2 regions of the Micromonospora sp. NPDC048999 genome follow, and region 2 is predicted to be linked to the other one. Evidence: riboswitches for the same ligand, from Rfam matches in the RefSeq annotation. Region 2 holds a riboswitch; the other holds the start of a gene.
The links. A riboswitch is a leader RNA that binds a small molecule or an ion and turns the genes downstream of it on or off. The one in region 2 is predicted to bind S-adenosylmethionine.

Region 1 (4,919 bases), on a different contig from region 2:
GCGGCACCACGTGGAACGTCTTGCTCATCCGCAGCGGGTCGCCCTTGCCGGCGGCCTTCTCCCAGCCGGCCGTGCCCGGGTGGCGGGTCATCTCGGCGTACGCGTAGGCGATCGCCTCCAGCGCCCGGTCCAGCGCGTGCGCGCCGCCGGCCTGGAAGGCCATCACGAACGCCTGGCCGCTGGTGAACTGCACCGCGTTGGCCAGCTCGAAGACGTTCTTGTGCAGCCGGTCGAGGATCTCCAGGCAGACGCCCGCCCGGGCCTGCGGGCCGGCGTCGCGCCAGGCCGGCAGGGCGGCGGAGGCGGCGGCCACGAGCTGGTCGGCGGCGGCGTGCGGGTAGCGGACGTTCAGCTCCACGCCGAACGGGCTGACCTCGGTTGCGACGGTTTCGCCGTCGGTCGGCTGGTCGAGCGGGAATTCCTGGTTCAGGTACGCCTCGAAGGCGGCCTTGCCCTCGGCGGCGGCGTTCTCGCCGTACACCCGGGGGCTGGGCGACTCGGGATAGGCGGACCAGTATCCCCGCTCCGTGATCGCGGTCAGGGCACGGTTGAGGGTCTCGGCGTGCCTGTCGTACAGGGGGTGCGGCGTCTCCGTCATGCCGCAATCATGCAACAGGTAGCCACCAGATCAGTAGGGGCGTGTCACAACTCAGATCGTCAGCTGCCAGTCCGTCGAGCCGGCCACCGGGCGGCAGCCGAGCTGCTCGTTGATCGCGATCCTGCGGGTGGCGCCGTGCACAGCGAAGGGGGCCAGCGGTTTCCGCTGGCCCCCTTCGGACGTTGGTCGGGAGGGACGTCCGCGCAACGCCTCCGGCGCTGGGTCGAAAGACCTTAAAGTCTTCGGCGGATGCCCTCCCGCACCGAGCATCTTCCGCCGTCCCATTCCTGCCGTCAAGTCCTTGTCGGTACTTTTTCCACACTCACAGCGAATAGCCAGCTACCCAGCCAAACGCCCCGATCCCCCACCCGGGCGATCCACCCTCCCCCGCCCAGCCCGCCTCCGTCACCCATCCACCCCGTCATGATCAACGCCAGTTGCGGGACATCGTGGTGTCAGGGCTCCGGGACACCCCCATGTACCGCATCCGGAGCCGATCATGGATGGGCGGGACGGGCGGCCGTCCGAGTCGGATCCGGTCGGCCGGCGAGCGCGGGGTCAGCCGAGCAGGCCGGCGTCGCGGGCGGCCCGGAGGGAGGGCTTGATGTGGTGGGTGGGGCCGAGGTGGGGGGCCACGGCGTCGAGGGTCTTGAGGCCCTCGCCGGTGTTGAAGACGACCGTCTCGGCGGCCGGGTCGAGGCGGCCGGACTCGACCAGCTTGCGCAGCACCGCCACGGTGACACCGCCGGCGGTCTCCGCAAAGACCCCGGTGGTACGGGCCAGCAGCCGGATGCCGGCGCGGATCTCCTCGTCGTCGGCGTACTCCATCCAGCCGCCGGTGCGGCGGACCGCCTCCAGCGCGTAGAGGCCGGCGGCCGGGTCGCCGATGTTCAACGACTTGGCGATGCCGGTCGGCTTCACCGGGACGATGGTGTCGGTGCCGGCATGCAGCGCGGTGGCGATCGGGTTGCAGCCGGCGGACTGGGCGCCGAACACCTTCCAGCCCTCGGCCGGCGCCTCGACCAGGCCGATCTCGACCAGCTCCGAGAACGCCTTGTCGATCTTCGTGAGCAGCTCGCCGCTGGCCATCGGGATGACCACCTGCGCGGGGATCCGCCAGCCGAGCTGCTCGGCCACCTCGTACCCCAGGGTCTTGGAGCCCTCGGCGTAGTACGGCCGGACGTTGACGTTGACGAAGGCGGTGTCCTCGAATTCGTCGGTCTCCACCAGCTCGCCGCAGAGCCGGTTGACGTCGTCGTACGAGCCGTCGATGGCGACCAGGTCGCCGCCGTAGACGGCGGTGGTCACCACCTTGCCCGGCTCCAGGTCGCTGGGGATGAAGACCACCGAGGGCGACCCGGCCCGGGCCGCGTGGGCGGCCACCGAGTTGGCGAGGTTGCCCGTGGAGGCGCAGGCGTAGCGGGTGAAGCCGAGCGCCCGCGCGGCGGTCAGCGCCACCGAGACCACCCGGTCCTTGAACGAGTGGGTGGGGTTGGCGCTGTCGTCCTTGACCCAGAGTGGGGCGGTGATGCCCAGCTCGGCAGCCAGGTGCGGGGCGGCGACCAGCGGGGTCAGCCCGGGGTCGAGGGTGACGCGGGTGGCCGGGTCCTGACCGGCGGGAAGCAGGGCCGCGTACCGCCAGAAGTTCTTCGGTCCGGCCTCGATCTGCTCGCGGGTGACCGTGGCCAGGGCGGCGGAGTCGTAGTCGACCTCCAGCGGCCCGAAGCACTCGTAGCAGGCGTGCTGGGCGGCCAGCGGATAGCGTGCGGAACAGCCGCGGCAGACCAGGGCGCGGGCCGGGCTGAGGGTGGTGTCGATGCCGGAGGCGGCGGGAAGCGTCGACGTCATGTCGAGGGTCCTCTCATCTTTCCCCGCATCGCCTTGTGCGGCGGGGACGGAATTGGCACCTACCGGCGTCGCTCGTCATCGAGCGCGCGGGTGGTTGCCGGGGCGTCGTCGGGCCGTATCCCTCAGCCCCTCTGGATGAGGTATGCAGTTGTGCCACCGAGTCTATGCCCGGGTCGCGCCGCCGCCATGGCGGATTCCCACGCTGTGAACTGCCCGGCGCGGCGCGGCCCCAGCTCGCCGGGCGACGGCGGCGCGGGGGTTGACCACCACCGGGCGCGGGCTACGCGCTCCTTCCGGGTACGAGCTTGCGGGGGTGGCTGGGTGTGGTGGGTGGAACGCTATGGAGGTCACGGGGGCCCGGAGACATCCATGGCGTTCCACTGACGGGGTCTGGCGCGCGGGTGCTGCGGGGTGGCGGCGCCTGGCATGATCAACCGGGTGAAGATGACGGCGCGGTTCGGCGCGCTGGCAGGAGTCGCTCTGCTCGCCGCCTGCACCTCCGCACCGGCCGCCGACACCGGCGCACCGACCCCGTCCACCACCGCCGGCCCGGGCCTCACCGCCTGCCCCGCCGAGGGAATACGCATCACCGAGCTCGGCGTGGACGCCGCGATGGGACTGCGGGCAATGGGCCTGGAACTGGTCAACTGCGGGACCCAACCGTACGAGTTGGAGGGGCACCCGGTGCCGCGGCTCTGGGACGCCGACCGGGACCCGCTGGCCGTCGAGGTCGTGCCCGGAGCCCGTTCGATCACCTCGGGCTTCGACTATCCGCCCCAGCGGATCATGCTGCGCCCCGGCGAACGGGCCACCGCCGCCCTGCTCTGGCGCAACCTGGTCACCGACCCCACGGTGGTCGCGAGCAACGGCGCGTACCTGGAGATCAGCCCGGTGGCCGGGCGGCCGGCCCTCCCGGTGGACCTGGACGCCCCGATCGACCTCGGCAACACCGGCCGGCTCGGGGTCAGCGCCTGGAAGCCAAACGCCTGAGGCGACCAAGCCGAGATCTTGGCAGGAATGCGCTCCTCCAGGGGCCTTTTCCCACCAAGATCTCGGCGAGGCGCCAGGGTCAGGCTGAGTGGTGGGCGGGGTGTGGTGGGGCGGGGAGCACATGGCGACGCCACAACATCCTGTCGAGTGCCCAGGCGCCGGGGCCGAGCACCGCGATGAGCACGAACGCCCAGCAGAAGAGGGCGGCCATTTCACCGCCGTTGCGCAGCGGCAACAGCCCGTGCGGCTGGTGCACCACGAAGTACGCGTACGCCATCGAGCCGGAGGCGAGCAGCGCCGCGGGACGGGTCACCAGGCCGACGAGCACCAGGACGCCGCAGACGAGCTGGATCAGCGCGGCCCACCAGCCGGGCCACTGACCAGCCGGGAGCGCCTTGCCGCTCATCTGGTTGCCGCCCAGCACGCCGAAGAGCGACGCCGTGCCGTGACAGAGGAAGAGCAGGGCGATGACCATGCGGAACAGGGAGAGCGCGGGACCGTTCAATCGTGCCGGAACCATCAGAAACCTCCACTGAAGGGGATAGATGTTTCCAGCATGCGCCGCCAGCATATCGATGTTAATAAATTCCTTACTGGTGGGACGGCTCGCAACGCCCCTGTTCAAGGGACTGGGAACGCTCCCATGATATCGCCGTTCGTCAACCGCTCCGGGCGGGGGCGTCGGCGAGGACCGCACGTAGCGGCCGGCGGCCGTTTCGTCGTTGCCGGCGTCGCCGCCCCTGCTGACCGCCCCTCGCCATCCGTCAGTGGAACTCCATAAACGTCAAACTGCGCCGTTGACCTCAATGGTGTTCCACTCACCGCCCGGGCGATGACCTCCACGGCGTTCCACCAGGCGGCAGACATAGCAGTGGTACGCACCCACTAGCTTTCGGGCTCGCGGTCGGCCTCCCGAACGAACACTCCCCGACCAGGTGCGCCAACGACCACGCCCCGGTCACGCAGGAGCGCCACCGCTCGCGCAGCAGTAGAGAACGACACCGAGTAGAGGTCCGCAAGCTGGGAGTAGGAGGGAAGCTTGGCTCCCGGCTCGTACTCACCGGCCTTGATCCGGGCGGCAATGTCAGCGGCAATGTCGGTGTAGCTCAATGGAATCGCGGGCATGTTGATCCTCCCGGGTTGGCGATTCCATCTGATCACGCCACACAAGTTCACCTCAAGCGCTTGGTTGACCTATGTCACTAGGCGCAATAGCGTTGCGATGAACCGCCCGGGTTGGCACCAGGGTGGGTTCACCCTCCGGGAGACGAGGCCCGGACAGCGCCGGGGTGGCGCGTGTACATCACAGCCGGAAACCCCCTCCGGCTGGTCGACGCGCTGCCCCGGCAACCACCCACGATCAGGAGGTTTGACGTGACGGTGTCGGAGGCGAGTTCGGTGGTGCCCGCCGCCAGCGCGATCTGGGCGGTCGAGCAGGTGACCGGTGAGCTGCGGGAGACGTACCTCGCGGTGGCCGCCGCCG
Region 2 (4,919 bases):
GGGTGGCGCGCGGCCTGCCCCCGTCGCCGCTGAAGGTCACCGTCACCGGCAGCGGCGACCTCGACCCGGCCGCCCGTTTCTTCACCCTCGGCGACGGCGCGAAGCTCGTCTACTGCCCGCCCGGCGCGGCGGAGAAGACCCGGGAACAGGTGGGCGGGGTGGCGACCGTGGTCGACGCGGGCGACCCGGTCAAGCCCGAGGCGGTGCTCGCCGACCTCGCCGCCCGGGGCGTAGGCCGGCTCCTGGTGGAGGGCGGCGGCAGCGTGCACGCCCAGTTCCTCACCGCCGGCCTCGCCGACGAGCTGCACCTGGTGGTCGCCCCGTTCTTCGTCGGCGACCAGCGGGCGCCCCGGTTCGTGCGGGACGGGCGCTTCCCGTGGCATCCGGGGCGCCGCGCCCGGATCGTCGAGGTACGCCAGATCGACGACGTGGTGCTCACCCGTTACGCCCTCTCCGACCGCTGCGAGGGCGGCTGAGCCCCGGGGGGCGAGCACCCGACCAACCTTGATCGATCCCGCTACGGTCGGCGCATGCCAGCGACCGGGTCCTCCGTCCCCCCGATCTACCCGTTCACCCCGCTCGTCTTCCTGCTGCCCTGCGCGCTGCTGATGATCGGCGGGATCTTGTCCGATCCGCCAGCGCCACCACCACCGGCCGGCGTGCTGACCCCGGCCGTGGTGTTCGAGGTGCAACGGGACGAAACCGGCCGGGCGGTGTCCGTGCTGCTGCGGGTGGACTCGGCCGACGACTTTCCGGTCCTCTGCGGCATCGACCGGACGGCCTTCCCCAATGGCCGCCTGCCGGCGGTGCACTCCCAGGTCACCGTCGACTACGGCCCTGCGGGCTGCGCGCTCCCGCCCTCGCTCAAGGGCCAGCTGCCGCACTGGCTGCCAATCGTGGTGGGTGCCGCCGGGCTGGCCGCGGCGATCTTTTGGCTGTGGGCGGGCTCGGAGCGCGCCACCCGCCGCCGCTACCGGAGGACGAGGGAGCGGAGCCGGGCAGCGGCCCGCGTCAGAGCACCTGGGACAGGAACCGGCGCAGCCGCGGGTGCTCCGGTGATTCGAAAACGGCGGCCGGCTCACCGGCCTCGATGACAACGCCGGCGTCCATGAAGGCCACCGTGTCGGCGACCTCGCGGGCGAAGCCCATCTCGTGGGTGACCACCACCATCGTCATGCCGGCGGCGGCAAGGTCGGCCATCACCCCGAGCACGCCCTTGACCAGCTCGGGGTCGAGCGCCGAGGTGGCTTCGTCGAAGAGCATCACCTGTGGGCGCAGGGCCAGCGCCCGGGCGATCGCCACCCGTTGCTGCTGCCCGCCGGAGAGGTGCGCCGGCCGGGCGTCGGCCTTGCCGGCCAGCCCGACCAGCTCCAACTGGGCCCGGGCGACCTGCACCGCCTCGTCCTCACCGAGCTTCTTGAGCCTGCGCAGGGCGAGGGTGATGTTGCGCAGCACGGTCATGTGCGGGAACAGGTTGAACTGCTGGAAGACCATGCCGACCCGCTGGCGCAGCGCGTCCGGGTCGTCGCGCAGCACGCTGCGGCCGTCCAGCAGCACGTCGCCGCGGTCCGGCTCGATGAGCCGGTTGATGGTGCGCAGCAGGGTCGACTTGCCGGAGCCGGACGGGCCGATCACGCAGGCGGTCGCGCCCCGCTGCACCGTCAGGTCGGCGCCGCGCAGCACGTTGTTGGCGCCGAAAGCGAGGTGCACATCGCGAACGGTCAGGCTGACCGAGGTGGGGGTGCTCATCGCGGGTCCCTCCGTGCGGTGGTGGGCAGGTCGGTCTCCCCGACGAGGTCCGGCTCGGTGTCGTCCGGGGCGACGGCGACCGTCCGGCCCTGGCGCAGCCGACGGTCGATCCAGTTGACCGCGTGGGTCAGCGGCACGGTCAGCGCCAGGTAGCACAGGCCGGCCAGCAGCAGGGCGGATTCGTTTCCGGTGGTGGCCGCGTAGTCCTGGCCGATCCGGAACAGCTCCCGCTGGCTGGCCAGCAGACCGAGGAAGTAGACCAGGCTGGAGTCCTTGATCAGGGCGATGAGCTGGTTCACCCAGGCGGGCAGCACCCGTCGTACGCCCTGCGGGATGATCACCAGCCGCATCGCCTCGCTCCAGGAGAAGCCGAGCGCCCGGGCCCCCTCCAGCTGGGCGGCCTCGACGCTCTGGATGCCGGAGCGGAAGATCTCCCCGATGTAGGCGGCGGCGATCAACGACAGCGCCAGCACGCCGAGCGGGTAGGGGTTCGGCCCCCACACCTGCATGCCCAGCGGCGCCAGGCCGACCCCGATGAGCAGGATGGTCGCCGCCGCCGGCAGGCCGCGGAACACGTCGGTGTAGACCCGGGCCGGCCACCGCAACCACCGGGTACGCGAGATGCCCGCGACGGCCAGCAGCATGCCCAGCACCGAGCCGAGCAGGGCGGCGGAGACCGCCAGGATCAGCGTGTTCGGCAGCCCGACGGTCAGCATCTCGGGCAACGCCTCACGCATGGCGTCCCAGTCGAAGAACGTCTCCCACAGGGTGCGCAACGGATCCATCGTCTTCTCCTACCGCCCCGCTCTTGCTCGATCGCCGTACGTCAGGAAGCGGCCGACGGCGACGGCACCGCGACCGTGCCGCTGCCCGGCTTGAAGTCGGCCGGGATCGGCCGGCCCGGGTAGTACTGCGCCTGGAGCTGGCTCCAGGTGCCGTCGGCGATCACCTCGTCGAGGCCCTTGTTGAGCGCCTCGCGCAGCTTGTCGTTGCCCTTCGCGAAGGCGTACGCGGTCGGGGCCGGGCTGAGCTGCTTGGCGGCCACCTTGATCTTGCCGTTGCTGTCCTCGGCCGACTTGTCGCCGATCTCGGCCGGGGCGATCCAGGCGTCGGCGGTGCCGGCCTTGAGCTGGTTCAGCGCGCCGTTGTAGTCCGGCACCCGCACCGGGTCGAGGCCCCTGCCGGTGGCGTAGTCGTCCTGCACGGTGCCCTGCACGACCACGACCCGCTTGCCGTCGAGCTGGTCAAAGCTGGTGATCGACGAGCCGGCCGGCACGTCGAGGCCGAAGTAGCCGAAGTCGTAGCCGTTGCCGAAGTCGACGGTCTTCTTCCGGGCCTCGGTGATGGTGATGGACGAGCTGCCCACGTCGAACTTGCGGTTGTTGACCTGGGAGAGCAGCGCCGAGAAGTCGGTACCGACGAACTCGACCTTCAGGCCCACCTTCGCGGCCGCCGCGGTGAGCAGGTCGTTGTCGAACCCGGTGAACTTGCCGTCCTTCAGGTAGATGTTCGGCGGGGCGTCGGTGAGCGTGCCGGCCCGGAGCACGCCGGGCTGGAGCAGGCCGTACGGGTTGGCGGCCGCGTCGGTGGACCCGCCGTTGCCGCAGGCGGTAAGGCTGGCGGCGGCGAGCACGGCGGCGGCGCCGAACGCGGCGACGCGGGTCAGGGCAGGAAGGAATCGCACGATTGTCTCCAGGGTCCGATGGCGACGTGGGCGCACGCCGCCGACGGCACGCCAACGGGCGGGCGAGCCGGAAGGGTGGTTCGGGAAAAGGAGGTGACGCGTCAGCGCGCGCCGGCGTGGCGACAGGCGTCGGTGCATACCCGCATCAGGTCGACGTGCCGGCGCTTGACCAGCGTGAAATCAGCCGGGTAGCCGACGCCGTCAACAGGCGGGGTGCGAAAATGTGCAGACATGGTTCCCTCTGGTCGGTGATGACCTGGGTACCAGGCCACGCTTGCACCGGCGTCCCTGCCGATGCCTGGTCTTCACCCGGGGCACCCCACCGCGGAGGAGGGTTGCCGGCCAGCGAGCCGGGGCTTGACGCTGGCGCTCATGACCTGCCGCAGAGGTTAGCAGCAGCTCCCCCCGCGACGTCCAGCCGTTATGATCACCCTCACGTGCCGGTCAGGTGGCGAGTGCCCGGGCGAGCCGCCGGGCCTCGGTCACCAGGCGACTCCCGCCGCCCCGCGCCACCACGTCGGCCAGGCCCGGCACGTCGATTCGTACGCCGGTCGCGGTGGCTGTCTCGGCGGCCAGGGTGAGCAGGTCCGGGGTGCCGCGGGGCGGTGTGGGCGCGGCCAGCAGCGGCGGCAGCGCCGCGGCGAGCAGCCGCCAGATGCTCAGCCGGGCGCCGGCCGCGACCGCGTCGCGCAGCGGCGTCACCGCCCGGGTCAGCGTCAGCTGGCCGTCCGCCGCCAGCGCGCCCAGGTGCCCGCCGACGGCCGGCGCGTCCAGGTCTCCCGCCCCGGCCAGCATCAGCATGGCGTCGAGCGCGGCGACCCGGTCCACCTCGTGCCGGGCGCACAGCCCGTACGCCAGGGCCAGGTCGAGCGCCGGACCGCCCGCGCCGGTGCACTCGGCCAGCGCCGGCAGGATCGTGGCGCCCCCCTGGACGTCCTCCTGCGCCGCCGCGGCGATCTCGGGAAGCAGGTGTGCGGCCACCAGGCCCCGGTGCCCGGGCAAAACCGTCAGCCAGAGGTTGCCCCTGCCGCCGTAGTGCCGCCCCACCGGCTGCGGCGTGACGGTGAGCAGACCGAGCCGGTCCACCACGCCCTCCGGTGGCGTCGTGGCGGCCAGCGTCCGCCGCACCGGCAACCGGTCGTATCCCCAGTCGTAGGAGCCCGATCGGTCCCGCCGACCGACGGTCACCACCTGGTGGGCCGGTGCCGGGAGAGCGTCGCCGCGCAGCCAGCTGGCCAGCTCGTCGCCGGCCGGCGTGCCGAGTGCCGCCGCGCGGGCCGCCAGCGCCTCGTCCACCACGGACGGCAGCCGCAGCAGCGCCTGGGTGAGATCCCACCGCCAGACCGGGCGGTCGCCCAGCGATGCCAACCGGTCGTACAGTGCGGCCGGGTCGAGGGCGCCGGTGGCCGAGGTGGGCGCGGCGAGCAGGCCGGGGTCGTGCCGCCCGTCCAGCCGTTGCCCGATCTCGGCGAGCCGCGCGCAGTAC

Region 1: another riboswitch for S-adenosylmethionine. It lies ahead of thrC (threonine synthase); the one in region 2 lies ahead of AB0C02_RS28850 (ABC transporter substrate-binding protein).

The regions. Positions count from the first base shown of each region.
Region 1 is NZ_JBEZFI010000005.1:58,433-63,351, forward strand. It holds gene paaN (phenylacetic acid degradation protein PaaN) at 1-598, opposite strand, end outside; gene thrC (threonine synthase) at 1,157-2,446, opposite strand; SAM riboswitch class I at 2,457-2,588, opposite strand; gene AB0C02_RS09580 (DUF4232 domain-containing protein) at 2,891-3,436, shown strand; gene AB0C02_RS09585 (DoxX family protein) at 3,516-3,956, opposite strand; gene AB0C02_RS09590 (winged helix-turn-helix domain-containing protein) at 4,322-4,561, opposite strand; gene AB0C02_RS09595 (hypothetical protein) at 4,811-4,919, shown strand, end outside.
Region 2 is NZ_JBEZFI010000045.1:30,333-35,251, reverse strand. It holds gene AB0C02_RS28870 (dihydrofolate reductase family protein) at 1-476, shown strand, start outside; gene AB0C02_RS28865 (hypothetical protein) at 531-1,094, shown strand; gene AB0C02_RS28860 (amino acid ABC transporter ATP-binding protein) at 1,012-1,749, opposite strand; gene AB0C02_RS28855 (amino acid ABC transporter permease) at 1,746-2,534, opposite strand; gene AB0C02_RS28850 (ABC transporter substrate-binding protein) at 2,576-3,433, opposite strand; SAM riboswitch class IV at 3,699-3,811, opposite strand; gene AB0C02_RS28845 (DUF6493 family protein) at 3,878-4,919, opposite strand, start outside.